DNA from 4 places in the Colwellia sp. MB3u-55 genome. Region 1 is predicted to be linked to each of the others. Evidence: predicted binding sites of a transcription regulator. Region 1 holds the regulator's gene; each other region holds the start of a gene.
What was found. Region 1 encodes LexA, which represses DNA repair genes until DNA is damaged. Its sites were predicted from a motif close to TACTGTATNNNNATACAGTA; they were not measured.
Positions count from the first base shown of each region.

Region 2: a site for LexA is predicted at 4,860-4,879, ahead of recN (DNA repair protein RecN). Genes of this name have one in related genera too.
Region 3: a site for LexA is predicted at 2,987-3,006, ahead of H4J66_RS17740 (DNA topoisomerase III). Genes of this name have one in related genera too.
Region 4: a site for LexA is predicted at 3,930-3,949, ahead of H4J66_RS09610 (exonuclease domain-containing protein). Genes of this name have one in related genera too.

Region 1 is NZ_JACGUS010000116.1:162,085-169,744, reverse strand. Features, by position in the region: gene ctaD (cytochrome c oxidase subunit I) at 1-1,402, opposite strand, end outside; gene coxB (cytochrome c oxidase subunit II) at 1,414-2,970, opposite strand; gene lexA (transcriptional repressor LexA) at 3,540-4,175, opposite strand; gene H4J66_RS12715 (alpha/beta fold hydrolase) at 4,252-5,070, opposite strand; gene H4J66_RS12710 (DNA repair ATPase) at 5,428-7,660, opposite strand, start outside.
Region 2 is NZ_JACGUS010000121.1:15,762-23,421, reverse strand. Features, by position in the region: gene dnaJ (molecular chaperone DnaJ) at 1-457, opposite strand, end outside; gene dnaK (molecular chaperone DnaK) at 614-2,527, opposite strand; gene grpE (nucleotide exchange factor GrpE) at 2,809-3,462, opposite strand; gene nadK (NAD(+) kinase) at 3,919-4,800, shown strand; gene recN (DNA repair protein RecN) at 4,910-6,598, shown strand; gene H4J66_RS16115 (outer membrane protein assembly factor BamE) at 6,733-7,080, shown strand; gene H4J66_RS16110 (RnfH family protein) at 7,150-7,530, opposite strand; gene H4J66_RS16105 (SRPBCC family protein) at 7,523-7,660, opposite strand, start outside.
Region 3 is NZ_JACGUS010000122.1:344,436-352,095, reverse strand. Features, by position in the region: gene ampE (beta-lactamase regulator AmpE) at 1-922, shown strand, start outside; gene H4J66_RS17740 (DNA topoisomerase III) at 1,002-2,936, opposite strand; gene H4J66_RS17735 (cytochrome b/b6 domain-containing protein) at 3,124-3,852, opposite strand; gene H4J66_RS17730 (glutaredoxin family protein) at 4,216-4,443, shown strand; gene H4J66_RS17725 (tetratricopeptide repeat-containing diguanylate cyclase) at 4,563-6,458, shown strand; gene H4J66_RS17720 (hypothetical protein) at 6,475-7,614, shown strand; gene ovoA (5-histidylcysteine sulfoxide synthase) at 7,633-7,660, shown strand, end outside.
Region 4 is NZ_JACGUS010000113.1:2,965-10,624, reverse strand. Features, by position in the region: gene H4J66_RS09630 (glutathione peroxidase) at 1-269, shown strand, start outside; gene H4J66_RS09625 (DASH family cryptochrome) at 326-1,669, shown strand; gene H4J66_RS20365 (hypothetical protein) at 1,882-2,013, shown strand; gene H4J66_RS09620 (hypothetical protein) at 2,154-2,549, shown strand; partial or broken gene H4J66_RS20800 (IS3 family transposase) at 3,013-3,281, opposite strand; partial or broken gene H4J66_RS20795 (hypothetical protein) at 3,327-3,434, opposite strand; gene H4J66_RS09610 (exonuclease domain-containing protein) at 4,022-6,190, shown strand; gene H4J66_RS09605 (TIGR03643 family protein) at 6,304-6,591, shown strand; gene H4J66_RS20005 (hypothetical protein) at 6,684-7,604, shown strand.

The DNA of each region.
Region 1 (7,660 bases):
TGAAATCAGCAAACTGCAACGCATAATCTGGGATACGACGAGGCATGCCCGCTAATCCTAAAAAGTGCATAGGGAAGAATAGTAAATTAACTGAAATCAGTGAACACCAAAAATGCCATTTAGCTAATGACTCGTTATACATATGACCTGTCCATTTTGGTAACCAGAAGTATGCACCAGCATAAATCGAGAATAATGAACCTGTAACCAACACATAATGAAAATGGGCAACAACAAAGTAGGTATCATGGTATTGAAAATCGACAGGCGTTAATGCCAACATCAAGCCTGAAAACCCGCCTATAGTAAATAAGATGACAAATGCGATAGAAAATAGCATTGGTGTTTCAAAACTCATTGAACCACGCCACATAGTTGCGACCCAGTTGAACACTTTAACACCCGTAGGTACGGCAATTAACATGGTGCAATACATGAAGAACAGTTCACCAAATAACGGCATACCTGTCGTGAACATGTGATGTGCCCAAACAATAAATGACAACACAGCAATCGATGCCGTTGCATAAACCATTGAGCTGTAGCCAAATAACTTTTTACGAGCAAACGCTGGTATAATTGTCGAAACAATGCCAAAAGCAGGTAAGATCATGATGTAAACTTCAGGATGCCCGAAGAACCAGAAAAGATGCTGGAACAATACCGGGTCACCGCCACCAGCGGCATCAAAGAAACTCGTGCCAAAATAAGTGTCAGTTAACAACATAGTTACCACACCAGCGAGCACCGGCATTACCGCAATCAATAAGTAGGCGGTAATAAAAAATGTCCAAACAAACAATGGCATTTTCATGTAAGTCATACCCGGCGCACGCATATTCATAATAGTAACAACAATATTAATGGCACCCATTATTGATGAGATACCCATAATATGAACAGCAAAAACAAAAAATGCCGTACTACCATTTGAATAGGTTGTAGAAAGTGGTGCGTAGAATGTCCAACCAAAGTTAGGCGCACCTGACTCCATAAAGAATGTAGACAAAAGAATCCCAAAAGCAAAAGGTAGAATCCAGAAGCTCCAGTTATTCATACGTGGTAAAGCCATATCTGGCGCACCAATCATCATAGGTATCATCCAGTTTGCAAACCCCGTAAAGGCCGGCATAATTGCACCAAACACCATGATCAAACCATGTACAGTAGTTAGCTGATTGAAAAAATCAGGCTCTACTATTTGCAAACCGGGTTGGAATAACTCGGCTCGAATAACCATAGCTAAAGCGCCGCCGGTTAATAGCATAATAAAAGCAAACCATAGATATAACGTACCTATATCTTTATGATTTGTCGTGTACAACCAACGCTTGATGCCTTTCATTTTATGGTCATCATGATGATCGTCGTGCGATTCTTGTTCTATAACGTCTGTAGTCATTTTATATCCCCCTACTTCGCACTAGCAGCATCAACGGCTGCAGGTTGTACTAAATCACCGGTGTTATTGCCCCAAGCATTACGCTCATAAGTAACAACAGCCGCTATTTCGGTTTTAGTTAACTGGCTACCAAAAGCAGCCATAGCAGGGTTTTTCTTACTGCCATTAATAACCATGTCTATATGCACAGCAATGTCACCCAGTGCAATTACACTATCTTTTAGTGCAGGAAATGCCGGAGGTAAACCCGCACCAGAAACTTGATGACAAGCAGCACAAGCTTTCATGTAAACTTGCTCACCCATAACCATCAATTCATCTTCGCTATACACTCTAGTTAGATCTTCTGCTGGGGCTTCTTCAACAACCACTTCAGCGACTTTTACCGGTGTTTCTGTGTCATTGCCTGAATCATTAGCAAAACTTTTAACATCAGCGGCTTGTACGACATCGCCGGTATTGTTACCCCAAGCATTACGCTCATAGGTCACAACTGCAGCAATTTGCTTCATACTTAACTGCTTATCATAAGCTTGCATACCTGAACCCGCTTTACCATTGAGTACAATATCAATATGCGCAGCAATACTACCCGTAGCAACAGAGCTTCCTTTAAGTGCAGGAAATGCTGGAGGTAGACCAGCACCAGAAACTTGATGACAGGCAGCACAGTAGGCAACATAGGTAGTTTCACCCAAAGTCATCAGTTCATCCATTGATGCGGAAGCGTTAAGAGACGCTTTCTCAGCAGCAGCAGCTTGCGCATTAAATTCGTGTTGCTCATCGAGCCAAAGAGCATAATCAGCTTCAGACTTTACTTCGACAACAATAGGCATAAAACCGTGATCTTTACCACAAAGCTCAGCACACTGACCTCGGTATAGCCCAGGCTCGTCAACTTTTGTCCATGCTTCATTAATAAATCCTGGGATAGCATCTTGCTTTACTGCAAAAGCAGGTACCCACCAGGCATGAATAACATCGTCAGAAGTGATTAAAAATCTTACTTTCTTATTAACTGGAATGACAAGGTGTTTATCAACTTCGAGTAAATAATTTTCACCTTTGACTTTGTCGCCGGCATCAACACTAAGGTGTTTACCTTCTTGTGTCTCATACTGTGGTCTTGGCGTAGATAAAACGGAGTAGAACTCAATATCTTGATCAAAATATTTATAATGCCACTTCCACTGAGAACCTGTGATCTGAATGGTAACGTCAGAATCGTCGTTATTTTCCATTTCGATCAGTGTTTTCGTTGCTGGTACAGCCATAGCGATAAGAATGACAATGGGAATTGCTGTCCAGAGAATCTCTACTTTTGTACTTTCATGAAAATCTGCTGATTTAGCCCCTTTGGATTTTCGGTGGAAAACCATTGACCAAAACATAGCACCAAAAACAACCACACCGATTGCTACACATATATACATTGCGAGCATATGTAGATCATAAACATCTCTACTTACTTCTGTTACACCCTTGGTCAGATTTAATTGCATATCTGCCCAAGCTGAACTGGAAAGAACACTCCCCAACAACAGCCAACCTAGGTTACGTCTTTTCACACGACATCTCCTTCACCCTATAAAAGTTTAAAACTTGATACCTAGGACAAAACACATCCTTTAGTACGGATTTTTATTATTTTCTTAGCGATTTTGTTATCAACCAGTTAGCGTCGAAAACATCGCCTTATATTTATATTTGTACACATTCCAAACTAGAATTACTTAAAAGTTGATCTGGGTCAATTTAAAAATCGAGCTATTTTAAAATAAAAACCAATAAAAACAATAGAGTATCAACTCTAATATAAAATAATGCCTAATAACAAAGGGCTGTAGCCGTAGTATTAAAAATAAACAGCTAAGTATAACTACGCGTATTACAAAAATTGATAGTGGTTATTTTTTAATCAGAAAAAGATAAAGTTGTTTGAATGGGGTTTAGAATGAAAATTATTCTTAGGAAAGAGGAAGGTTTGCATGAAAAGAATACGAAAGGGTATAAAAGCAAACTTTAGCCTATGTTATAGACTAAAGTTAACGGATCGGTTTGACTTATTTAATAGCGTATTTGTTAGATAAATTGACTTAGTTCGTTACCACTAAGTTTATTAAAAAGATTAACTTAATTACATCCAGTCTGCCGAGCGAATAACGCCAACAGCTAACCCTTCAATATTAAACTCTTGGTCAGACAAATCAACTTTTATAGGAGAGAAATCATCATTTTCAGCATGTAAGTAAACGATATTACCTTCTCTTTTATAACGTTTAACCGTAACATTTTCTTCGACACGAGCAACAATTACTTGGCCATTTTGTACATCGGTCGTTTGATGAACTGCTAACAAGTCACCATCAAGTATGCCAATGTTTTTCATGCTTTCGCCATTAACTCTCAATAAGTAATCAGCGGCTGGATGAAACAAATTACCGTCTACTTTATAATGATCTTCAACATGCTCTGCAGCTAAAATAGGTTCACCTGCAGCAACTCTGCCGATTAACGGTAAACCGGCTTCTTCCATTAACTTCTCAGTCAACCGAATGCCGCGAGAAGTACCTGGTAACATTTCTATATAGCCTTTTTTAGCCAAAGCTTTTAAATGTTCCTCGGCTGCATTTGCTGATTTAAAGCCAAAAAACTTGGCTATTTCAGCACGCGTTGGTGGCATGCCCGTATCGCTTATCTTGTCTTTGATCAGATCAAAAACTTGTTGTTGTCGGTTCGTTAGAGGGCGTAATTCGCTGATTTCATTTAGCATAGGGGGCCTGTAAATTTACACAGTTGTTACTGTGAGTATATACAGGTCATTAGTAAAGGCAAGTTTTCTAGCCGAATTATTTTTGAAAACTCCCTGATTTTAGATAATGGATAACTTGTTCGATAACTTTTTCGTTTTTCATCATAAATGGATGGGTCGTTTCCATTTCAATGTGATCATTCATACCATCAAGTTTGGTACTAGCAACCGAAACTTTACCATCATCTTTATCAGGAATAAGTGTTGATAATATCCAATTAATACTTTGATTACCGGCAATAACACCCAAATCAAAATTAGCATTGCCAAGGTTACTAGGGACACTGAATTCGCCAGTACCTAATTGCATACCCGCATCACCATTTATAAAACTAAAGCCAGGTGTATTTTTAAGTTTATCAACGACTTCACTGCCATTATTTGGTGGGCCCAGCATCACGACTTTATGTAAATTAGGTATTTTGTGCATACTTAAATATTGGCGAACTAATATACCGCCCATTGAATGGGTAACAAAGTTAACTTGACGATTTTCACAAATTAATAGCGCTTTAGAAATCACTTTTTCAGCCAACTCTTCTATCGAATAATCCCTAGAAGGGTAGTTGATATTTATCACAAAATAACCTTCTGCTAACAATCGTTTTTCAATAGCTTTCATCGAGTTAGCGGAACGTGCAAGCCCATGCAGTAAAATTACACATTCACCATTAGATAAAGAATCTACGGGCTCTTCAAAAGAAGCTTGAATTTTATAGCCACGTTCAACCGAAGTATCTAGGCTTTCTTGTTCAATCATATTTTTTAAACGAATTTCTGCATCAGTAATTTTTCTAGCAAATTGTTCCTTAAGGAGTGCTAATTCTGACTTAAGTGCTGTAATTTTTTCATTCATAGCTGCGCTCCATCATTTTTATGTTGAACGTTCATTATTGACGCTTTATTCACTTTTGAAAACAAGTGAGATAATATTTTTTAAAGCACGGTTTTAGTATCATTTAAAAAGGGCTAATAACTTTAAACATCTACCATTAGCATTCAGTCATACGTGTATAGGGAGTATAACGTTATGTGCTCTCGGTTTGGCAATAAATATTAATTTCTGCGCAGTGCTTCAAACTGAGATAACTCCCAAAAACGCATCGTTATTAACAAACCAACATGTTTTCGTTTGTCTAAAGCTAACAAGGCATCTTCTTAGTTTATCTTTACTACTGGCAACTATTTTCTCGTTTAGCATAGCCGATGTTAGCTAGGTCTCGTCCGCAAAAAGCTCATCGCTACTTTTTTTTTCTGAAGCGAGTTCTCGACTAATTTTTTGAATATGTGTCTCAGAACTTTTTACTGATTTTTCAGTAGTCAGGTTCAGTGTTTTTAAAGTATCAATCATCGCCAAATCGACATTTTTATTACTTTGTAACGCATTCACCAGCGGCGTTAAAAAAGACGCCATATTTTCACTAAATAACGCCAACGTTTCAGCTAACGCTGAATCATCTGGTTTTTCAATATTCACTTGCAGTTTAAGACTGGCAAGCGTTTCATTTAAGGTATCTAACGCTGCAGATTTAGGCTCTAACAAGGCTTCTCCTATTTGATTGAGCCCTTTTTGCAATAACGATATCTGGCTAGCAACAGCCGCAATCGGATTATCACTATCACCCAAGTTTTGATGACGAACAAAATCTGCCTTAATTTGTTGCCAACGCACTTTTTCTTCACTGGTTTGATTGTTGCGCAGCTCGGCTAATTTAAGTAAATTTTCTTCAGCGCCTATGGTGAGTGTTTGCGCTTCACCGCGATAATGATCAACGATAAGCTGCTCAACTTCCTCTTCGGTCATAACTGGCACTACTTTTTCCGCCATCTTATTCATATTTCGATAGCTGCCTTGTAACTTGAACGAAGGTTCAGTGCGGTACTTATCGTCTTGAGCGGCAGAGGCAATGTACTGTTGATTAGCTTTTAATACCGTCGCTTGAATTTTACGAATACGTTGAATAACCGCGACTATTTCATTGACCTCTGCTTGCGAGTAATGATGTTTTAGCTCAGTTGTCGCGATTTGTTGACCATCAGCAATTTTAACTAGGTTATAGAGATCGCCCATATCTCGGGTCGCTAGTGGTGCGATATAGCGATTACTGGTTAAGCTATTTTCAATAAAGCTTAAAGAGAACTCTTCTTCTCGACCACTTAAGGTATCACCTAAGTTATAAATATCGGCTCGGTTAGCCAACATATCAGGAATGCTAAATGCCTCACCTGATTCGGTATAAGGATTACCTGCCATGACAACTGCAAATTTTTTCCCACGCATATCATAGGTTTTACTGTCACCATTCCAAACTCCATCCACTTTTCTTGAGCCATCACATAAGGAAATAAACTTTTGTAAAAACTCAGGATTAGTATGTTGAATATCATCAAGGTACAACATGACATTGTTACCCATTTCGAAGGCTAAGTTAATCTTTTCAACTTCATTTTTAGCTGTTGAGTTATTTGCCTGAGCGGGATCTAATGACAACTGATCGTGTCCTATCGACGGACAGTTTATTTTAACAAAGGTCATACCTAGCTTACTGGCAACGTATTCAATAAGCGTTGTTTTACCATAACCAGGGGGAGAAATAAGCAGTAATAATCCCATTAAATCAGAGCGTTTATTATTACCCGCTGCGCCAATTTGTTTAGCTAAATTAATACCAATAATCGGGAAATAAACATCATTAATTAATTTATTACGCACAAACGAAGACAGCGCTCTTGGTTTAAACTCTTCTAAGCGTAAACGTTTGCGTTGTGCCGCTAATACCTTTTGTTTTTGAATATGAAAACCTTTGAATGCCGGTTCATGTTCATTTTTAAATTGGCGAAGTCGAGTGATAAATTCTTGATAATTTATCGCAATTTTTCTGTCCGATATTTGCCCATGCTGCCCCAATAAACCATCAACAACACCTTCGGTGTCAGCCAATGAAGTATAGAATTCACATTGCTCTTGCAACAGCATAAAAATTGCGGCTTCATCAATAATATCTTGATGGATATTCATACTCTGGTGCGAAGAAAAAGCCTGCAACCACGCCCAGTAAAGTTGATGTTTTTGCTCTAGTGTCGAACAACCCAATAATGCGCCACTGAGTTGTTTTTCTAGGCTATTATGCTTTAACTGACTCTCCAGTTGATTAGCTAACTCAACGCTACTTTCTTTAATAACAAATTTCTGTTCGGCTAAAGCTAACTCTTTTAATAGGTAGGTTGCTGACAATAACGTGTCGCATTTCAGCCAAGGCTGACTTTCAATATAGCTATCTAATAGCGTAGCCAATTCCTTAATAAGCTGATGACGTAATTGACTATCACCAAAAGTTTCTTCCATGATATAGAGGTTATGACTGCGCTGTAATAAATCTTTTCGGCCGCTATCTGCTAATTTTGTGGTGAAAAAAAGTAGCGCGAGTCTTCTTTCCAAGACCGGA
Region 2 (7,660 bases), on a different contig from region 1:
CATCACATGGATCACAACTCACATAAGTTGGTACTTTAATTTCTAAGGTTTTACCCCGAACGGCATCTTCAAGGCTTAACTCTAAGTTGTAGCGAAGATCTGAACCGCGTTGTTGACGTTGCTGACGTCCGCCACCGCGGCCACCACCAAAAATGTCACCAAAAATATCACCAAAATCTTGACCACCGCCGCCAAAGCCACCGCCAAAACCACCGCCGCCATTGCCACCTTGTTCAAATGCCGCATGACCGTACTGATCAAATGCAGCACGTTTTTGGTCGTCATTTAGAATTTCATAAGCTTCTTTAACTTCTTTAAATAGCTCTTCTTTGTCTTTATCACCGGCATTACGGTCAGGATGAAGCTTCATCGCTAAACGTTTGTAGGCTTTTTTGATATCACGCTCAGACGCATCTTTTGATACTTCTAGCACTTCATAATAATCGCGTTTTGACATAGTGACTTCTTTTAACTGGTGTTGAAATTTTAGATATTAATTAAGTAAAATGACATTATAAATAGTTAGCTATTTTCAATGGCATTTTATAACGATTTTTAACGTAAGAAGCGCTGGTTTTTAAACCAGCGCTTATATATTTTCCGTTATTGAAGACTATTTGTCTTCTTTAACTTCTTCAAATTCAGCGTCAACAACATCGTCATCAGCTGGCGCAGCGCCGTCTGATTCAGGAGCGCCTTCTTGAGCACCGGCTTTCGCTTGAGCAATTTCCATTAACTTAGCTGATGCTTCGATAACGGCTTGAGATTTAGCTTCAATCGCTTCTTTATCGTCGCCTTTGATCTCAGTTTCAAGTTCAGTTAATGCTGTTTCAATTTTTTCTTTGTCTTCGCTTGGTAAGTCATCGCCCGCTTCTACAATTTGCTTGCGAGTGGTATGAACTAGACCGTCAGCTTGGTTACGTGCTTTAACTAATTCTTCAAACTTAGCATCTTCATCAGCGTTAGCTTCTGCGTCACGTACCATTTGTTCTACTTCTTCATCAGATAAACCAGAAGAAGCTTTAATGGTAATCTTCTGTTCTTTACCTGTGTTCTTATCTTTAGCTGTTACGTGTAAAATACCATCAGCATCAATATCGAAAGTTACTTCAATCTGTGGTGTTCCACGTGGTGCTGCATCGATACCTTCAAGGTTAAATTGACCTAAAGATTTGTTTGCAGACGCTTGCTTACGCTCACCTTGAACAACATGAACCGTTACCGCAGCTTGATTATCGTCAGCTGTAGAAAAGGTTTGTGACTGTTTAGTTGGGATAGTGGTGTTTTTATCGATAACTTTCGTCATCACGCCGCCCATTGTTTCGATACCTAATGATAATGGCGTAACGTCTAATAAAAGTACGTCAGTTACATCACCAGAAAGAACACCTGCTTGTATTGCTGCACCTGCGGCAACGGCTTCATCAGGGTTAACATCTTTACGAGGTTCTTTACCGAAAAATTCTGTTACTGCTTTTTGTACCATTGGCATGCGTGACTGACCACCAACTAAGATAACATCATTGATATCACTTACTGATAAGTCTGCGTCTTTAAGCGCTTGTGCTAATGGTATTAACGTTGCTTTAACCATGTCTTCAACTAAAGACTCTAATTTAGCACGCGTTACTTTAATGTTCATATGCTTAGGGCCGCTGCCGTCAGCTGTGATGTAAGGTAAGTTAACATCTGTTTGTTGTGCTGAAGAAAGCTCACATTTAGCTTTTTCTGCTGCTTCTTTCAAACGCTGCATTGCAAGAGGATCAGTCGTTAAATCCATACCTTGGTCTTTCTTAAATTCAGCAACAAGATAGTTGATTAAACGGTTATCAAAATCTTCACCACCTAAGTGAGTATCACCGTTGGTCGCTAATACTTCAAACGTGTGCTCGCCTTCAACTTCATCAATTTCAATAATTGAAATATCGAAAGTACCACCACCTAAGTCGTAAACAGCAATAACTTTATCGCCTTCTTGCTTGTCCATGCCGTAAGCAAGAGCAGCAGCAGTTGGCTCATTGATAATACGTTTAACTTCAAGACCAGCAATACGACCCGCATCTTTAGTTGCTTGGCGTTGTGAATCATTGAAGTAAGCAGGAACTGTAATTACTGCTTCTGTTACTGCTTCGCCTAAAAAGTCTTCAGCAGTTTTTTTCATTTTCTTTAAAACTTCAGCTGAAACTTGTGGTGGCGCAACGTTCTTATCACGTGTTGTAACCCAAGCATCGCCGTTGTCAGCTTTAACAATACCAAATGGCATAATTTTAATATCACGCTGAACTTCTTCGTCTTCAAAGCGACGACCAATTAAACGCTTAATGGCGTATAATGTATTTTTTGGGTTTGTAACAGATTGGCGTTTAGCAGGTTGACCTACTAACGTTTCGCCATCTTCTGTGTATGCAATAATTGAAGGAGTTGTACGATCGCCTTCTGCATTTTCAATTACACGTGCTTTGCCGCCATCTAGTACAGCAACACAAGAGTTTGTTGTCCCTAGGTCAATACCGATTATTTTGCCCATCTTGAGGATCTCCGAATACTAATTAAAATAAAGCTTATTAAAGTAAGATTTTTTAATAAACCTGTTGATGAAACAAATAGTGGGGGCAGTAAAATCCTTTTCAACTAATTTTCAAGAAAAAAAGTAAATTTATTTCATTATTTAGCTATTTGTGAAGATTTTTTTGTTGTTTCTCACCGATAGCGATAAAACACCCTAATAAAACTTATTTGCCTGCTAAAAACAAAAAAGCGGTAAGAAGTTTTATAGAAACTTCTTACCGCTTTTTTTAATGATATTTTTTATGCTGTGGTATCAACTACCGGAGCAGATTTAGAAACCATTACCATCGCTGGACGAATTAAACGGCCATTGAGTTCATAACCTTTTTGCATCACAGCAATAACGGTGTTTGGCGCAACGCCTGGAACTTCTTGCATAGACATAGCTTGATGTAATTCAGGATTAAAAGGTTGGTCTTGTGGATCAACTCCTTTAACGCCAAATTTTTCTAACGAAGCAATTAAACCTTGTAGGGTTAATTCAAGACCTTCAATAATGCCGGTATTGTTTTCATCTTCTTTATCTATATTCTGTAAAGCACGTTCTAAATTGTCTACTGACACTAACATTTCAGCAGCGAATTTTTCTAAAGCAAATTTACGTGCTTTATCGACGTCTTGTGCACTACGGCGGCGAATATTATCAACTTCGGCTTTAGCACGAACTACAGAGTCTTTTTGATCTGCAATAGTGGTTTGCGCTGAAGAAAGGCTTAACTCAAGTTCGTTAATCTTTTCTTGCTCGGCACTAATCACTTCATGGGCATGAATATGTTGAACTTCGACTTGCTCTTCAGCTTGGTCGATAATTTCTTGCGCCATAATTTCTTCGGGCGTTAAAGCTTCTGTTGATGCTTCAGCTGTATTTTTGTTTTCTGTTGACTCATTAGTCATGAAAGCTCCAAAATAAACTAATAATATATTTAACAATATAAAGGTTATATAAATCTGATAACGCTAATTATGGGGACTTCTTGCTACGATTCAAGCTTAAATACCAATTTAATTAAGTTTGTTGTTACTGAGCGCTTGTCAGTGTTTTGAGGAAAAATATCATTTTTTTGTATAAAGTCACTCTATAGAAAAGCAATTACCTGCAGGTATCTAATCGCCAAAAAACGTCAAAAGTTATATTTTAAAAGGCCTACAGCCTAGGTTATTAGTTTTGACAATGAAGAACTATTCTCTTCAATTAATACCTTAGCCCTAAATCTTTCAAATCTCGCTGAAGCGGAAATTTAATCAAAATGCTACTCAGTAAATAATTTATAAAAAAGTCAACTTTACAAGCCATGAAAATACAGCGAAACTATTATTAATCCTAAGATACAAACAACTTACTGCGTAGACATGAGCAAAATTTATAACACTATAGGTTTAATAGGCAAACCAAATCACGAAGGAGCCAGCGCAACAATAACAGCGCTCTATCAATTCCTTACCAGTCAAGGCTATCAGGTATTAATTGAAAGCTCAGTTGGCCCATCAATCGATATCGATAATCTAACGATTGGTACCGTAGTAGAAATTGGTGAACAAGCTGACCTGGCTATAGTCGTGGGCGGTGATGGTTATATGTTAGGTGCCGCAAGGGTTCTATCATGTTTTGATATCGGTGTTATTGGTGTAAACAGAGGGAACTTAGGCTTTCTTACCGATTTATCGCCCGATGAATTAATTGAACCACTTGAGAAAATTTTACGTGGCGAGTCGCGCGCTGAGCAACGTTTTATTATTGAGGCAGAAGTTTATCGCCACGGAAAATTGAAAAGCTCTAACAGTGCGGTCAATGAAGCAGTGCTACACGCAGGAAAAGTAGCCAGCATGATTGAATTTGAAGTTTACATTGATGGTAGCTTTATGTTCAGCCAACGCTCTGACGGCTTAATCGTGTCAACACCTACTGGCTCAACCGCCTATTCAATGTCGGCAGGTGGTCCAATTTTAACACCCAATTTAAATGCCTTATCGTTGGTGCCGATGTTTCCACACACCCTGACCAGTAGACCCATAGTCGTCGACGGCAATAGTGAAATAAAATTATTACTCGCCAATGAGAACTATGAAAACTTACAAGTAAGTTGTGATGGCCATGTTATTTTAGCGGTATTACCAGGTGATGAAGTTATTATCAGAAAAAGTGAATATACGCTGAGATTAGTTCATCCTCTAGACCATGACTACTTTAATGTACTGCGTAATAAATTAAGTTGGGGCAATAAGCTTTATTAATTTTTAACAAATTCAAGCTGTTGAATTTTTATTCGATTAACACTTGCACAAAACCACTTTACTGTATAAATTAACAGGTATACATATTTATACAGTGAATTGGTTCCTCATGCTTTTACATCTTAACATTCAAAACTTCGCCATTGTGCGCTCCCTAGATATAGATTGGCGCAAAGGTATGACAACCATCACCGGAGAAACAGGTGCGGGTAAATCAATAGCTATTGATGCCTTAGGTTTATGTTTAGGCGATAGAGCGCTCACTAATGTTGTAAGACCCAATACTAAAAAAGCAGAGTTAGCCGCAACCTTTGATATTAACAAAAACATTTCCGCACAAAAATGGCTTAAAAAAAATGGCCTCTCCCTAACAGACGAACACGATGCTGAGTTAGATTGTGAATGTATTTTACGCCGAGTAATATCAGCTGAAGGACGCTCAAAGGCCTACATTAACGGTAGCCAAGTTCCGCTTGCCCAACTTAAAGATATTGCACAATTTTTAATAAGTATTCATGGCCAACACGATCACCAACTCATTGTTAAGCCGGCACAACAGCGAAAAATACTTGATGAGTATGCCGATCATCAGCACTTATTAGACGACGTTCAATATTACTATCAGCAATGGCGAAATCTCAATACAGAACTAAAACAGTTACAAGAAAGTAAAGAACAACGCGAAGCAAAACTGCAATTATTACAATACCAAGTGACCGAGCTAGACGAATTTTCACTACAAACGGGTGAATTTCAAATTCTAGAAAGTGATTACAAGCGTCATAGTAACGGTCAGTCATTATTGACCGGCACTTTAAAAGCATTGCAAACTTTGTCTGAAAACGAAAATCATAATATTTCAGACAGCCTAAGAAACAACTGCGAACAATTGAATGATTTAGTTCATATGGATCCTAAGTTAGCAAATATTGCTAACACCTTGAGCGAAGCACTTATTCTTGTTGAAGATGCTAATGATGAGCTAAAGCACTACTACGACAAGCTTGAACTCGACCCAGAAGCTTATCAAATGATTGAAGACCGCTACTCGCTCGCTATTCAACTCGCTAAGAAACATCAAGTGGCACCCGAGCATTTGCCAACGTTACACTTAGAGATAAAACAAGCCTTACATGTCATAAATTCAGACGGTTCAAGACTAGATACAGCATACATAGACATTGAAAAAGCTAAGGTACATTACCAACAATCTGCTCAGGCGTTATCAACATCAAGAGTAAAGTCGGCTAAAAAACTCAGTAAAAAAATCACGCTGAGCATGAAAGAGCTCAATATGAACAACGGCATATTTGACGTATCGGTACAGCAAGTTAATGTTGAAGCTTTATCACCGTTTGGCCTTGATGAAATAAACTTTCTTATTAGCCTTAACCCAGGTCAAAAATTAGAAGCAATGAACAAAGTTGCTTCTGGTGGCGAATTATCACGTATTAGTTTAGCCATGCAGGTTATTTTGGCGGACAAGGTGATCACACCGACCTTAATATTTGATGAAGTTGATGTCGGTATCAGTGGCCCAACAGCGGCAATGGTCGGTAGCAAGCTACAAGAATTAGCCCAAAACACCCAAGTTATTTGTGTAACACATTTACCACAGGTCGCTTGCAAAGGGCATCAACAGTTATTTGTCAGTAAATTAACCGATGGCGAGTTTACAGAAACAAAAGTAACGGAACTAAGTGCTAATGGCAGAGTCCAAGAAATTGCTCGCTTATTAGCGGGGAATAAAATAACAGATAACAGCTTGGCTAATGCTCAAGAGTTACTTGCCGGTTAATAAATTAATTTTAACGTTAAGTAAATAAACCGAGTTGAGGCACAAAGGTGCAAAATAAATTGAAAATAGTTTTGTATCTCTTCGCGGGCTTAGTTATCATCCCCATTCGAACTTATTAGGATAAATGAAAAAACATGTTATTTCGCATTTTAGCCATTACTATTGCCCTATCTCTTTCTGCCTGCTCAAGCTGGGTCTATCGTTTTGACATTCCTCAGGGAAACTTTTTAGAACAAAAAGATATCGACAAGCTTCAAATTGGCATGACTAAAGAACAAGTAAAATTTGTACTTGGCAGCCCTGTTGTTAACGATGCCTTTGGCAATGATACATTGCACTATGTTTACTTATTAAAATCAGGTCGAAGTGAAGAGTTTAACGTTAAGAAGAAATTTATCCTCTATTTTGATAATGAATTATTAGCCAGCGCAGAAGGTGACTTTGTCTTAGGTGACAACTTTTACGTTCCTATGGTTAACTAAAAAATATTTTAGCCCCATAAAAAACGGCCTTAATAGCCGTTTTTTTTACTTTAAATTTTACGATGCTTTTTAGCTGGCTTTATTTCGACGCGGGTCTACACGACCACCGGTAACTTTATCGGCACGTCCTTCATCTTTTGCTTTTTCAGCTCGGCGCTTTCTAACCTCTTTTGGGTCAGCAATTAAAGGTCGATATATTTCAATACGGTCTAAATCTCGTAAAGTATCCGTTAATTTAGCGGCGCGATTCCAAATACCGACATTGTTTACGGTTAAGTCTATTTCTTCAAAATCAGATAAAATGCCTGAAGCAATAATACCTTGCTCTAACAAGGTGCCTTCATCGACTAAAAGCGTTAATAGCTTTTGTCTATCGGGTAGTCCATAAACAACTTCTATTTGTATTTTACGTTGAGCAAGTTCTTGCTCTATCTCTATGCTATCAACCATTAGAATGATAAACCTCTTTAGCTCTTTGTGTAAAAGCTTGTACCATATTATTGGTCAAACTTGTAAAAACACGGCCAAATGCCAAATCGAATACTTTACTCGAAAACTCATACTCTAAATGTAAACTAAT
Region 3 (7,660 bases), on a different contig from region 1:
GAGTCTTATTAGCTTACTTATTGCCTTGGCGGCAGAGCGTTACTTGTCGACGACAGCGTGGCAATTTCAAACCTATTTTCATGCTTATGTTGATCTATTTAAACGCACTAAATTAATGCATTTAGCCAAACTGTCAATTGTCTCACAGCTTATCTTTATTGCCATCCCCGTTGTTGTTTGTGACTTATTGCTCGAGCTCGTTGATGATGGCTTACTCTATTTAATCTTTTCAACCTTGATTTTGATTGTTTGTTTTGGTTGTACGAAAACGCGGCAGAGCTACAAAGCTTATTTATTGTCGGCTTTTCGAGGCGAGCCGACAACATGTGAATTGCATCATAGCCAACTGCAACAAGATACCTGCAGCGCACCAATGAGTTTTGGTCAATTATTAGTATGGTTAAATTACCGATATTTTATTGCTATTATGATTTTATTCGTTGTCTTTGGACCTGCTGGTGCATTATTTTATCGTCTACTAGTGACCATGAATGAATGTCCTGAAGTGCTTGCAGAAGAATGTTCAGACAAGCAAGAAAAAGCTAACGCTGAGGTTGATGAAGCCGATGTTGAAGTAAATAATGAGGTTAAAACAACAGATTCTATCGAAAAAAATGAATCTCAGTTATTGAAAGATATGCTCTTTTGGGTCGACTGGTTGCCAGTACGCATGGTTGCTTTTGGTTATATGCTGGTAGGACACTTCTCAAAAGCCATGCCGGTATGGTTAGAAAATTTATTTGATATCAACAAGCAGCCCAACCAAATATTAATTAGTGTTGCGCAAAAGTCTGAAGATTTTATGGTTGACCCTGATGACTGTACTGCTGAACCTTGTTTATTAGTGAGGTTGGCAAAGCGGACTCTGTTGTTATGTCTAGCTGTTATAGCGGTATTAATATTAACTGGTATCCTTAACTAATCTCTTTTATATACTTTTTGGATGGCACCTCGTGACATTCTTTTTCAAGTACTGAGTAGAGTCAATCATCAGTAAAATATTACCCTGCCTTTTTAAAGCGCGTCTTTCTTTTTGATTTTCGCTTAAAAGGCACTTTGGGTAATTGCTCAAAAGACTGTTGTTCAGCTTGAATGACCATACTTTTTAGCGTTGCAGTCAACGGCGTAATAAAATTTTGATAGTTACTTCTCCGCTCACTAATATCATTAAGTGTTGCTTCCCACTGTGCGGTCATATCAGGCGTAGTTGCTATTTTAGGTAAAGCGTTAATTAGTGAAGTGCCAATATCTGTAGCCGTTATATTTTTACCAATACGTTGTAAAAACCCTCGTTTAAAAAGTAGATCAATAATTCCTGCACGTGTCGCCTCGGTACCCAAGCCATCAGTTTCTTTGAGGATCTTTTTAATCTCGGAATTTTGTACAAAACGGGCAATACCTGTCATGGCGCCGAGCAGTGTTGCATCGTTGTAAGGGGTTGGTGCTTGTGTCACTTTTTCAGCAATTAAACCTTGTTGGCAATGCAGTATTTCGCCTTGGGTTAATTTTGGCAATAATTGCTCTGTAAAAGATGCTTGGTCATTACTTGTTTGGGGCGTTTTTTTTGTTTTGCTTGATTGGAACATGATTTTCCAACCAAGTTGCTGTGGAACTTTAGCATTAACGGTGAATTTACCTTGCGCTATCTCTAATTCTACTTGTGTTTGTTGGTAACAATAAGGCGGGTAAAATTGTGCTAGATATTGGCGAACAATGAGCTGATAAATGTTTTTTTCAAAAGAGTTAAGAGAAATATTATTGGCTGACTTCTCTGTAGGAATAATCGCATGGTGAGCACTTACTTTACTGTTATTCCACGCCTTACCTTTAACCGTGCAGTTGGCATTTTTGGCAAACTCGGCATACTTGTCCTTTGACTCTGCTAAAATTTGTATAATAGCTTTGGCTTGTTGATGATGTTCTACCGGCAAGTATCTAGAGTCTGATCTGGGATAGGTGATTAATTTATACTTTTCATATAATGCCTGACAAACATCCAGTACTAGTTTTGCATTCATTGAAAACAGCTTCGCGGCATCAATCTGTAATGCTGACAAATTGTAGGGCAGTGCGGCAAATTGCTTTTTGTCTTGTTCGGTAAGCAAGGTCACTATAGCGGGCTTATCTGTGATACGACTAACAACGTTTTCTGCGAGTGCTTTATTAATTATTTTTTTATTTTCATCCATATAGGAAGTACAAGCTTGACTCGGCTGCCATTTTGCGATGAATTTTTCACCGCCAGGAGTGATAATATCGGCATAAACATCGAAATAATCATGGGGAACAAAGTCTGCGATTTGGCGATCTTTCTCAACCACTAAACCTAACAAGGGCGTCTGTACTCGCCCTACAGAAAGCACACCATTAAAGCCTACTTTTTGTCCTTGCAAAGTATAGGCGCGGGTAAGGTTAATACCGTATAACCAATCAGCACGTGAACGAGCCAGCGCTGATACAGATAAAGGCATAAAATCTTGGTTACTTTTTAATGCGTTAAGTGACCTTTTTACTGCCGGTAAATTTAAATCGCTGATCAATAAACGTTTTACTTGCTGTTTTTTTGTCTTAGACACTTTTAAGAAATCAATTACTTCATCAACTAATAATTGACCTTCTCTGTCGGGATCACCAGCGTGAATAATTTCACTGGCATTTTTTACCAATTTTCGTAAGACATTAAGTTGTGAACGTGTTTGAGCTTTTGGGGTCAGTTGCCATTGCTCGGGAATAATAGGCAAATGCTCCATTCGCCACTTTTTAAAGTCATCGTTGTAAACTTCTGGATCGGCTTGCTCAAGAATATGACCAATACACCAACTCACGATATCACCATTGCCGAGCGCTATATAGCCTTGTTGACTTTTATGGGGTTTGGGTAAAGCTGCCGCAATGGCACGTCCTAAACTTGGCTTTTCGGCAATATATAGTTTCAATAGAATTTCCAAGGGTTCAATACTAACCATTAGAATAAGTTTAGCACAATAACTGGTTTTTTATACAGTGCTTATTCTCAGTTATAGTCAAATTGTTTCATCCGTAACTAGGTTTAGTTAGGAGGCGACCCACTTATTCACTATGTGGTGAGTAGGTCATTATCACAGCGGTAGGATAAAAGTAGTTTTACTTGTCTTTAGGTAAATATTTAAAGCCGTGGATCATTGAAGAAACAATAGAATGTTTTTCACGTCGCTCAGCAAAAAATACCGCTAAAATATGTAGTGGGATCAACAGCAACAAAAAGTAAAAGCTGTAAACGTGAGCAGTTATAAAAGGCTTTCTTACATTACGCATTTCTTTATAAGCATCTGCATCAACATTTTCTTTACTGTAAGGCTTAATTAAGGATACTTGGCTTTTATCTTGAGCTATGTTGCTAGCAAAATACTGCCCAAAAGGAGGATAATAAATGTCAGTACCCGCAATCACTAAACCTGAAATCATTTGAATAGAAAGACTTAACATTAAAGCGCCAACCATAAGTTTACCCAGTGGACTATGACCTTTAAAGGTCTTATTTTTATCTTTTTTGAAATCGGCTAGTTCTTGTTTAAATACTTTGTTAAAAGGCAGTGTTTGTCCCCAGCGTTCATAACCTTTACCAATAAAACCAAGAATAATTCTAAAAATTAAATTTGCAGCAAAAACATAGCCCACACATACATGTATTGTTTTAAGCAGTATTTTACCTTCTGTTGAGATACCTAGGTCTTTACCAAAATAAATAACGCTACCAATAACAATAAGCAAAAGTACTGACAAGACATTCAACCAATGAAATAAACGAATATTTCTACTCCAAACAAAAGTTTTTACTATAGTGGAACTGATATTTACTGGGTTATCTTGCATGATGATGACTCTTTTTATTTGTTAACATTTTGCCTGTTTTTTAATAATAACCGAAATATTTATCTGCTTCTAACACTAAGTGATGGTTATTTGGATTATTGGTTACGAGTTATCTTATAGTAGTTGTGTGTCATTACAATTAAGCGGTGTTATTCTATTTTTCTGACGATTACCTAGCAGATAATTTAATTTAATTTTCTGCAAGTGTCAGCGTTTTTCAAGGTAAGTTCCTGTAAACTAGACAAACAGCCGTAAAATAATTCTGTGTATTAATTCTGTGCATTATAGTGTGTATTATGGACACCCATTTAACATTTATTTGTTGGAGGTCATGCAGCGAATAAATAACCAAGGAAACTTAGCATGAAGAAAATTGTCTTATATAGTATGAGTAACTGCCCTCATTGTGACACGGCGAAAGCGTACTTAGATAAAAACAACATTGCTTATCGTTTATGTAATGTGAAAACAGCCGCGGGACAAAAAGAGTTTCGCAGAGCAAACTTTAGATCCGTACCGGTAATAAAGATAGGCGAAGAATATCTGCAAGGTTTTAAAGTGGCGGCTTTTAAAGCGCTTTACGAGGATTAATATTGGTTAATATATTGCTGATGATACAATTTTATGGCTTTAACTCGTTTTAAAAAAAGGTCTATGTTAAGGTTAAAATACTTACATTAATTAACAAGATCATTAATTACGGATGTGTAATGAAATTTGATTTTTATCGGTTTTTTTCGGTTGTTGTTATTATATTTTTTTTGTCCTGTAGTCAATCACAGGCAAATAGTAGTGGCCAATTAGCCGCAGAACAAACCGATGAGCTAAGTCGCTTATTGAATATGGATGAAGAAATACGACAACAACCTCTACAGTCTTATCAACAATTATTAAACGCAGAAAAATCTTTTTCAACTATGCCAAAGCTACAACAATCTTGGTGGTTGTTACGTAAAGCTCAAGCAGAAAATTTACTCTATTTTTATGAAGACTTTAATAAGACCGTCGCACTAGCCAAAACGCTTATTGACAACAAAACTCCATTAATAATTCAAAGTCACCTTTATATTTATCAGGGGATAATTTATCGTCGTCATGCTCAGTATGCAGATTCTGTAATTATTCTACGAAAGGCTATGTCTATAGCAAAAAAAAATAATTTAACTTACCTTTTTATTCTTGCTAAACAAGAGCTTGCTTTTACAAAAAGTATAACTGAGCTCTTTGAGCTATCATTGAATGAAATGCAAGAAGCTTACTTAGACGCTTATTCGCTAAAAGAACACTTTCTAATTGCTGTTATCAATGAAACCTACGGTGCTATTTATGGCTATATGGACGATTATGAAAAATCGATAGAATATTACCAAAAAGCATTAAATACTTATGAACGTTTAAATTATCCAGCTCATATTTCAGAGGCTATTTATGGCATTGCTGTAACTTATCGATATTGGCAAAAATATGATTTGGCAATTCGCTACTTCGAGCTTTATCAAGAAAAAATTGCCTATACCCCTAACACTGAAATTTCTTTTTTTTCAGCTTACGGTTTAGGTATGACACTGGCCGAAAAAGGCGATTGTGTTAAAGCTATCAATGTTATTAATCATGCCCTAACATTAAATGGCTTGATTGATTATAATGCCGAATTATATAAGCAACAGGTTCACTGTTTTATTATCTTGGGTGAGTTAGCACAAGCGCAAGCATCGTTGACTAAAGCTGAAAATATATTCATGTCTTTACCTGAATTAGTCGGCACTAAGTGGCAATTAGAAGTTATAAAGCTTGGCTCAGAGCTTGCTCACGCAAGAAATAATGACAGTGAAGCTTTTCAATTATCTCGACAGTACTATCAAAAATACAATGAGTTATTGGTAAAAAATTCCAGCACACGATTAACCACAGCGCGTGCTGCGATGGAAAATGAGCGAAAATATATCGAACAAGCACTTACCCTGCAACGAGAAAAGGTCGCCGCTTTAGAAAATGATTCTTATGATCAACAAAAATTACAGAACCTTTATCTACTGATTTTTATGCTATGTGCCGGTGTGGTTGTTATTATCGTGATAACCATTCAGTATAAAAATAATAAGAAAATGTATGCACTGTCCATTAAAGACCCATTATCAAATTTATATAACCGTCGCTATATTTTTGAGTACTTATCGAATTATCTTAATGATGTCTTAGTCGAAAAAACTGAACTTTCGGTCATTTTATTTGATATTGATGATTTTAAAATGGTCAATGATAAGTTTGGTCATCCTGTTGGTGATACAGTTATTAAAAAAATAGCTGATCTTTGTCATGATGTCTTTCGTAATGAGGATGTCATTGGCCGTGTTGGTGGAGAAGAATTCTTATGTATTTTACCTCGTACCGACGAAAAGCAATGTAAAGTAATTGCTGAACGTTTTTTAAAAAAAATAAGTCAGCAAGATTTCCTAGTCGACCCAAGTTTACAGTTAACCGTAAGTATCGGTATAGCAACCTTGTCTCAACTTAGCCCAACGAGTGAAATGTTATACCTACATGCCGATACTGCCCTTTACCAGGCAAAGCGTAACGGTAAAAATAATGTGGTTATATATCAATAGAAAGCCATTATCTCATATGAATAATACAACACTGTTAGCCGTCCAAGCTATTACATTATTACAGAACTATATAAAACAGCTTGGCTTTACTCCTGTCATTCACTTTGAATTAGAAGGTTGTTATCAGCTCGATAGTAAAATAAAAAGATTTTCATTAGATTATCAAAGAATTAACCGTCAGTTAGCGCATGCTGGAATTGACGGAGAATTAGTGCCAGAATATTGGTATAGTCAGTGGGAGTATGTTTCTTTATTTAATGGCCAGTCGCCGTTAAAAGAAGCTAATAATTTAAGCCAAGCGTTACACCTTTTACCTCGTTTTTTTGCCGAACAAGGCATCAGTAAAACATTAATCAAACCAGTTGTCTGGTCTGGCGATAAAGGCAAGTTAGCCAGTGGTAGTGGTGATATTTTCACCACAGAAACACGGGCAGTGCATATCCCTAATGCTGTTCAAATGAATATTAGTGCACTTGATAGCGAAGGTAAAAACATTATTATTGAACGCGGCTTTGGTGAATATTTACAGCAATGCTTTCTAGATACTAGCTTAAATTGTTGTTTAATTTATTTACCTGAAGAAGAAGCTTTTGAGCGATTAGCATTAAAAACTAAATACGGTTTAGCGGCTGAGTTATGTTCACCCGTTGATATTTCAGGCGGACACCAAGGCAGTATTGCCTTGTATAAAGAAGTGGGTAAACATAATCAAGCGATGGGCGAAGAGCCGGTACTTTATAATCACAAAAATGAAGTGCTAGTTAAGCGACAAAATTGGCAAAAAACCGCTCGTATCGAGCATAGAATTGGTGCTTCAAGTATGCAATACAATGCCTATTTTAATATTATTTACTCTTTATTGAACTTAATTGACGCGCTTGAAGTATATAAGATGGATAACTGTCGCAAATTGCTCCGTAAAGAAGTTCATCATCAAGATTTACCTTTTTCATTGTATGATAATACAGTGCAAGAAAAATTGGGCGCAATATCACTATTTGCAAATGATCACTGGTTAAGCGAACGTTTAAATAAGCTATCGGGTCAATTTATAAATGGTGAGCAAATATCAGGACAGTTACTGTTAGGCGACAAATTAAAGCAAATGATTTTAGCGCCGTATCAACAAAAACTTATTCTCACTCATACATCATAATTAATTTAAAAATAAAATATGACACTTATTAATAATCAAAATATTA
Region 4 (7,660 bases), on a different contig from region 1:
AACATGATTCAGAATCTGAAACAGCCAATGTTTGTTTTGTAAACTTTGGTGTGAATTTTACAATGCTCGCTCCTAGTTCAGTAAAAGGAGCCTCTAAAAATGCCTTTTACAAAATGCTGGTAGAGCGGACAGGAGAAGAGCCAAGCTGGAACTTTAATAAATATTTGATCAGTAAAGACCATAAATCTATTCAGCATTTTAGTTCAGCCATTCAGCCACTCGACAGCTCGTTGGAGCGGCTTATCGTTTCATCATTAAACATAAAATAGTTATCGATAAAAACTTTAATAGACGATTAGAGTCATTGGATGAGTACACAAATATCATGATAAAGACAGGTCTTGTATGGTTTAGAAATGACTTACGCGTTGCTGATAATTATTCTTTGTCTAAAGCTACGTTAGAAAATGACAGGGTCATTGCATTATATTGTTTTGATCCACGTTCTTTTTCGGTCGGTCAATATGGTTTTAAGAAAACAGAAAAATATCGTGCAAAATTTTTGCTTGAGACAGTAACCGAATTAAAAACAAATTTAGCAAAGCTTAATATCACACTATTTATCTATCATCAAAAGCCCGAAGCAATCCTTCCTGGTCTGGTTCATGAATTCGCAGTTGACAATGTTTATAGTCAAAGCGAATGGACCCCAGAAGAGTTAACTGTTGCTGTTAGTGTTAAGGATAAGATAAGCGATTTGAAGTTAAATTTGGTTGAATCTTACGATCAATTCCTTTTTCATCCCGATGACATTCCGTTTACATGGCAAGGTATTCCTAAGGTCTTCACTCAATTTAGGAAACTGTGTGAGAAATCTGCAACGGTTAGACCTTTAGCATTATTAGGTTTATTGTCACCGACCAACCTTCTTTTTGATACTACTCCTAGTATTATTTCTAAAACTGACTCTGGTACCGATGTTAATTGTATTCCTACGCTGCAGGACCTAGGCTTTGAGGATTTTGCCATTGACTCTCGAAGCGCTTTTCCTTTTAAGGGTGGAGAGCAGCAAGGGCTTGCTCGTGTTCAAGATTATTTTTGGAACACTAAAAATATCTCTCGCTATAAAACAACCAGAAACGGGCTTGTCGGTATAGATTATAGTTCTAAATTATCTGCTTGGTTAGCTAATGGTAGTATTTCACCGCGTACCATCTATTTTGAATTAATGAAATATGAACAAGACGTAGAAAAAAACGAAAGCACCTACTGGCTGATATTTGAATTAATTTGGCGAGACTTTTTTAAATATATTTCGATTAAACATGGTGATAACCTGTTTAAAATTGGTGGTATTCTAGATAAAGATTATGAATGGTCGACTGATAAAAAACGCATACAACAATGGATTTCAGGAGAGACAAGAGAAGCTTTTATTAATGCCAATATGCTTGAACTCAATAAAACAGGTTTTATGAGTAATCGTGGCCGACAAAACGTAGCGTCTTTTTTTGCTAAAGAATTAACTTTGGATTGGCGAATCGGTGCCGCTTATTTTGAATCTTTATTAGTCGATTATGATGTGCATAGTAATTATGGCAATTGGTTGTACATTGCAGGTGTAGGCAATGACCCTAGAGATCGAAAGTTTAATATACAAACACAAGCACAACGGTACGATCCTCACCTGAACTATACTTCTCTCTGGTTACAGCAGACTTTATTTTAGTTGGTTATATCAAAGGAGTACTGATTTTGGGTCGATGGTATGGTGACATTCGCCGTCAATATTAACACATGCACTCTCAGGAATTTCTTTATTTTTTTGCTGTTCATCCGCGTCAAGGTTTTACGTTTATAGCTTTGTCATATTGGTAACCGCTCGGGACTTTTCACTGTCCCCTTTCGTCGCTGTCGTTATCAGTAAAGGGAATTTTTGTCTTGAGTCAGATAAATTTAATAGCGCATTATGGTTTAGGTATCGCTCAATTTACTCAAGACCCAAACCGGGCACTTATTAAACCTGTTGAAATGGCGTTAAACATGTCTTTAGCATTGCTAGTCGTCACTTGAGTAATATTAGCTTTTAGTGGTGAATCACGAAAGCTGAAGTTTCACTACCAGTTTGATGTAACATGTTAACTGTTATTTAATAGAGCTAACATTTAAATAGCATTACTTTTATAAGAGAAGATTGTGGGGGATTTTTATTGATGAATAAATGTGGATTAATTAAACAGCATTTATCGCAACTCAATTTGCAGGAGCTGCTTAAATATCGATTATTACTGTGTCCTGTTGAGCCTAATGAGAACATAGAGTTAGATGTTATCGACTTATTTAAGTATCCAACAAGACTGGAGACAAGTTATCTTGATAATTGGCAAAAAGATATTTTAAAAGCGTTGTTTCATTTACTTCAAAGAGAGTTTGAAACATCTTGCCTGTTAGATAGAGAAATAGAAGAATTATTACTAACACAGACGTTTTCAGAAAAAGACAAGCGTACCCTATCGCTGTTCGAAAATTTTATAATCAGTTTACAAAATAGTAATGTTGTTTCAATCCATTCTTTATCACACAACAAGTTGGATGAGTTAATATTTTAGCGAGAGGTTTACTTTATCGAGTAATGTCGTGAATTAAGCCTTGTTAATCTCATACAGCTTAAATTAACCGACAGATAATTTATGGTGTTTATTTATTTATATTTGTGAAACAGATCCACCCCTAGATCGTTTAAGTAATATAAGCCCTAATGAGTCTTCGTTGTGTCTTATATTTTTATCAAAAAAGTACTAATAATGTGCAGGTAGACGAAAAAGAACCTTCTTTACATACAATAAATAAGAATCATCCCGTCAAATATCCAGTACTGGCCACTTTTTACATGCATATTCACCCGTCTAGATCATGGTCTAGTTATTGCCGTTTTCAAGATACATAAGACAAGTGCCGATATAATTTTAATTAAAGCATAACGCCACGTTAAGAGGCATTAATTTTTGGTTAAAATGTGAAAAGAAGTTCAGGTTAAAAGTGATCTTCCCCCAATAAAGCGGACACATTTTTTTACGCTGCCAGGGCTTTATATTCTATTGGCGAGCAATAACTTATCCCTGAATGCATACTGAAACATTGTAGTATTTGTTAATGTAACTGCCAAGTATTCCGCGCAGTTTTTTATCACTATCAAATACATTACCACGAATAACTTCCATCTTCATTGAATGGAAAAATGACTCCATATGCGCATTATCAGTACATTTTCCCGCTCGGCTCAAGCTATGAGTTATCGCATGTCGTTTCAATACTTTTTGATAAACGTGTCCACGATATTCTTTTCGCCATCGTGACAGCATAAATGGGTGTATGTCGAGTTTTTCGGCGACTGATTTAATTGAGACACCAACAACATAACTTAATTGAATAGCGTTAACTTTAAAGTCGTTTGAATACTTCCAGGTTCGTCTTAGATTATTGTACTTGGGCATAAGACACCTCATCTTTAGTTAGATTTTGGTGTCCGTTTTATTGGGGGAGGATCACTTGAACTAACAATATATTCTGAGAGTTTTTATCTATATCTAAACTTGGCAGTTTAAATATAGAAACGTTTACAACATGCGAATCATTTTTATTAAGTTCTTTACTCCCAAGAGATGATTAATAGCCGGAAGCAGCTATAACCTCCCAATCTCCATTTTGTGGAGGGAGTGTGTAACACCATAAATGTTGATAGGGCTATTTGAATTTGCAACAGTTGCGCACGAAGCAAGAAATAGACTTGATACTAATACTATAATTTTAAACACTAAACTTTTCTTAGTAGCATAACGCCACATTAAGTGGAAAAAAATAGTTGGTTAAAATGTGAAGCGAAGCACAACCTAACCAACTGTCTTTGTTTCTTTTAAAGTGTTTTTTAGGGTGCTTAATCTCTGCAGCTTGGAGCGTATAAGTAGTTAAAGCACTAAAACACAATAAAACACTGTATAAGCAGACAGTTCTTTAGTATGCTTATTTTAACAAGAGCGCTAACCAAGCAAACCCTCACAGCACATAACCCCAGGACATAAAATTGCGAGCTTTACCCACTTATTACTATTTAAGCCATTTTCATGAATTCCTTAAATTTGTGACAGGCCCATGTGACGCTTTATTAGATAGCGATGACGCGCAATTTATTCAACGTTTCAACGCACTGACAAAGCCGCAACAGTGCCTTGTTGTTCGTTTTATTAATCGTAAGTCTATTTTTGTCAAAGCAACATCTTATGCTTATGAAGAGATTGAAAATATATCCGGCAATTTGAATTACTTAAAGAAAGAATATTGGTTTACGACTCTTGAATCTAAAAATATTCCTGCCTTTATCGAGCATCTTACCAAAGATGAAATCATCCAAATTATAGATGAAATTAACACGTCCTATGCAAGTGACACCCAGACATTGGTATATAAAAAGTCACAGGCCAAAGCCATACTGGTTGATGTTGTTTTAAGTGGCACGAAGCCTAATCTAATTTGCAAAACTAAGGTTGCAAGTGCCTATTGGCAAGGCAATTTTGAAGCACACATTAGCTATTTTCTTTATGTTTACTTTGGTAATTTTCAATCTAAATTGAATCAGTTTTCTATGCGCGACTTAGGCGTCATGCGAACGCGTAAGGAGCAGGCTCAAGTGATGGCCAGATTCGCCGACATTGGAAGTGCTAAGTCGGCTTTTGAAATACATTTACTACTAGATGAAATACACGCGCAATTACCCTTACTCAAGCGTGACGCCATTCTCAAACACCTTAATGATTTGCCAAGCCCTATAGGAGCGAGAGCCAAAGACCTGAATGAAAAACTCCAATTTTTGCTGGCTTGCGAATTATTAAAAGAAGATGCAAATAAGGCTTGCTTGGTATTGAAAACGATAAATACTGACACTGCGCAAGAAAAATGGGTAAGGGAAGGATATAAACTAGGCCTAAAAGACGAGGTTGAAGCAGAACTCGAATGTATAATTGAAGTGCCACTGTCTGAAGACCTTTTGGCCTTTGCAGAAGACTTTTTAGCGCGAAAATATCATAAAAAACGAACCAGCATTTTAACCGATATGTTGCGTAATAATAGCCAAAATATTCTCATTGACGAAATGCACAAAGGTGCAGTTGAACGCGGTGTCGTGGCCTATTATGAAAGCCGAGGCTGTGCAGCAATGCGAACCGAAAATGAAATATGGCGGGCTTTATTTGGGCTTTATTTCTGGCATGAAATATATGAACTAGATGGCTTAGGATTAACCAACGAGTTCGATCGTTTGCCCGCATCCCTTAAAACTAACCAATTTTATGAGCTTGCTTCAGAACAAATTGAAAGACGCTTATCGAGTACAAATACAAAAGCTAAATTAATTCAACAACTGTCCTCAGCTGCGGTAAAATATTATGGCCAAGGTAACATTGTGTTCAAGTGGCGCAAGAACATATTAGAACGCCTTATTGTGCTTATTAATCACAGTAAACTAGACGCCCTATTGTCGTTGTTAAAAGCGATGACTCAAGACTGGAAAAACCTAAGTGATGGTTATCCTGATTTAATGCTTATTGAACATGAGAAGCTTCGCTTTGAAGAAGTAAAGTCAGAGGGTGACCAATTACGTCGAAATCAGCTGCTAAGCATTCAAAAGTTGCAAAGTGTAGGTTTTGATGTGCGCATTACTAATGTCAATTGGACTATCGATCCGATGCAACCTTATGCCGTTATCGATATTGAAACGACGGGTGGTAGAGCCCAACATCACCGTATTACTGAGGTGGGTATTATTAAAATGATTGGGGGTGAAGTCGTCGATCAGTGGCAATCATTGATTAATCCTCAGCGGCGTATTCCCCAAAATATTACTTCATTAACCGGTATTGATAACGACATGGTGGCAAAAGCTCCATTATTTGCTGAGGTCGCTGATGATATTGATATATTTACCAAAGGATGTGTATTTGTTGCTCACAATGTTAATTTTGATTACGGCTTTATAAAAGAGGAGTTTAATCGATTGGAACGTCGCTTTCGACGACCAAAATTGTGTACCGTTAGGGAAATGCGTAAACACTACAAAGGGCTGCCGTCGTATTCATTAGCTAATCTTACTAAGCATTTCAGTATTGATATGCAACGACATCACAGAGCAATGTCAGATGCCATTGCAGCAGGTGAATTGTTGAATATGGTGAATGAGAAACGCTTAAAAATTGACTGATTTGCCTTTTGATGTTTTATAAAATACAAATAGCCAAGTAATTGCAACGCAGCACCGTTATACTATTTATAGTAGTAATTGATCCTAACCTCATGTAAACAAGTAAAGATAGTATGAAAATAAATCTTAAACAAAAAATAACTCAATTTAGCGAAGAAGAAATATCGCGTATCATCGAAATGGCGTGGGAAGACCGCACACCATTCGAAGCTATAGAGCAATTATTTGGAGTATCCGAGCCTCAGGTAATCGAAATCATGCGCAGCAGCATTAAGCGCAAAACATTCAATAATTGGCGCGCTAGAGTGACAGGCCGAAAAACTAAGCATCTTAAGCTACGCAGTCCCGATGTTAGCCGTGGTTATTGTTCCACCCAATATAAGCCGACACGCAAACGTTAGTTATCTACGGCTTTCCAGATTATCAAAAACATCACGACTAAACTGAGCTGTAACATCAAGGTACCCCGTATTTTTTCTCAATTTCAGGGGCTTTGAGTTCCCAGTTAAATTCAATCATATTACCAAAAATTGCAGTTCAACAAATTTTAGAAATAGTTACTCCACCTGATCTTAATCGCGGTATAAAGGTATCAAGATGGCTTCAACAATACACAGATATTCAACTAGAAAAAATTAATAAAGGTTTGCTAAAACCATCAACATGGCAAACGCGTAAAAATATTATTAGTAAGATTAACTCTGTTCATGGAGAATTAGAACTTGCTAAGGTTACAACAAAAATACTTAAAGAATTTTTAGACACTTATGTTATTCAGGGTAAATCAAGGATGGCGCAGGCTGTTCGTAGTGTTTACATTGATGTTTTTATCGAAGCAGCTCAAGCGGGTGAAGTTGACGGTAGCAGTAATCCAGCATCTATTGTTAAAAATCCAACAGCCAAGGTGACTAAATCTAGACTTTCTTTAGAACAGTTTAATTCGATCATTGTTAGTCAGTCTTACTTGCCTCATAAATGCTCATATTTATTGGCACTCGTAACTGATCAACGTAGAACAGATCTTGCTTTAATACGACGTAACAAAGGGCTTGATTGGGATGATAAGTATAAGGCTTACCGCAACAACCCAAATCACTTTATAGACCCTAAAACAGACTATGGTTCATTTGTAGGGCTAGTAAAGCATGCACCCTACTCATTCATTCAAAATAACCATTTACATGTATTTCAATTAAAAACAGGAAAGCTATTAAAAATACCTATGGAGCTAAAATTAGAAAAACTTGGGCTTTCAATTACTGACGTAGTTGAAATGGCATTGATTGACCAAGGTTCATTATTCGCGCTTCATCACAATACAGCTAGAGCACAAAATAATGTTGGTGATCCTTTACATCCAGATACTATTTTTCGTTCATTTAAGCGTGCCAGAGATGATGCCAAGATTACATGAAACGGAACGCGCTACCTTCCATGAAATCAGATCATTGTCTGAACGTCTTTATCGTG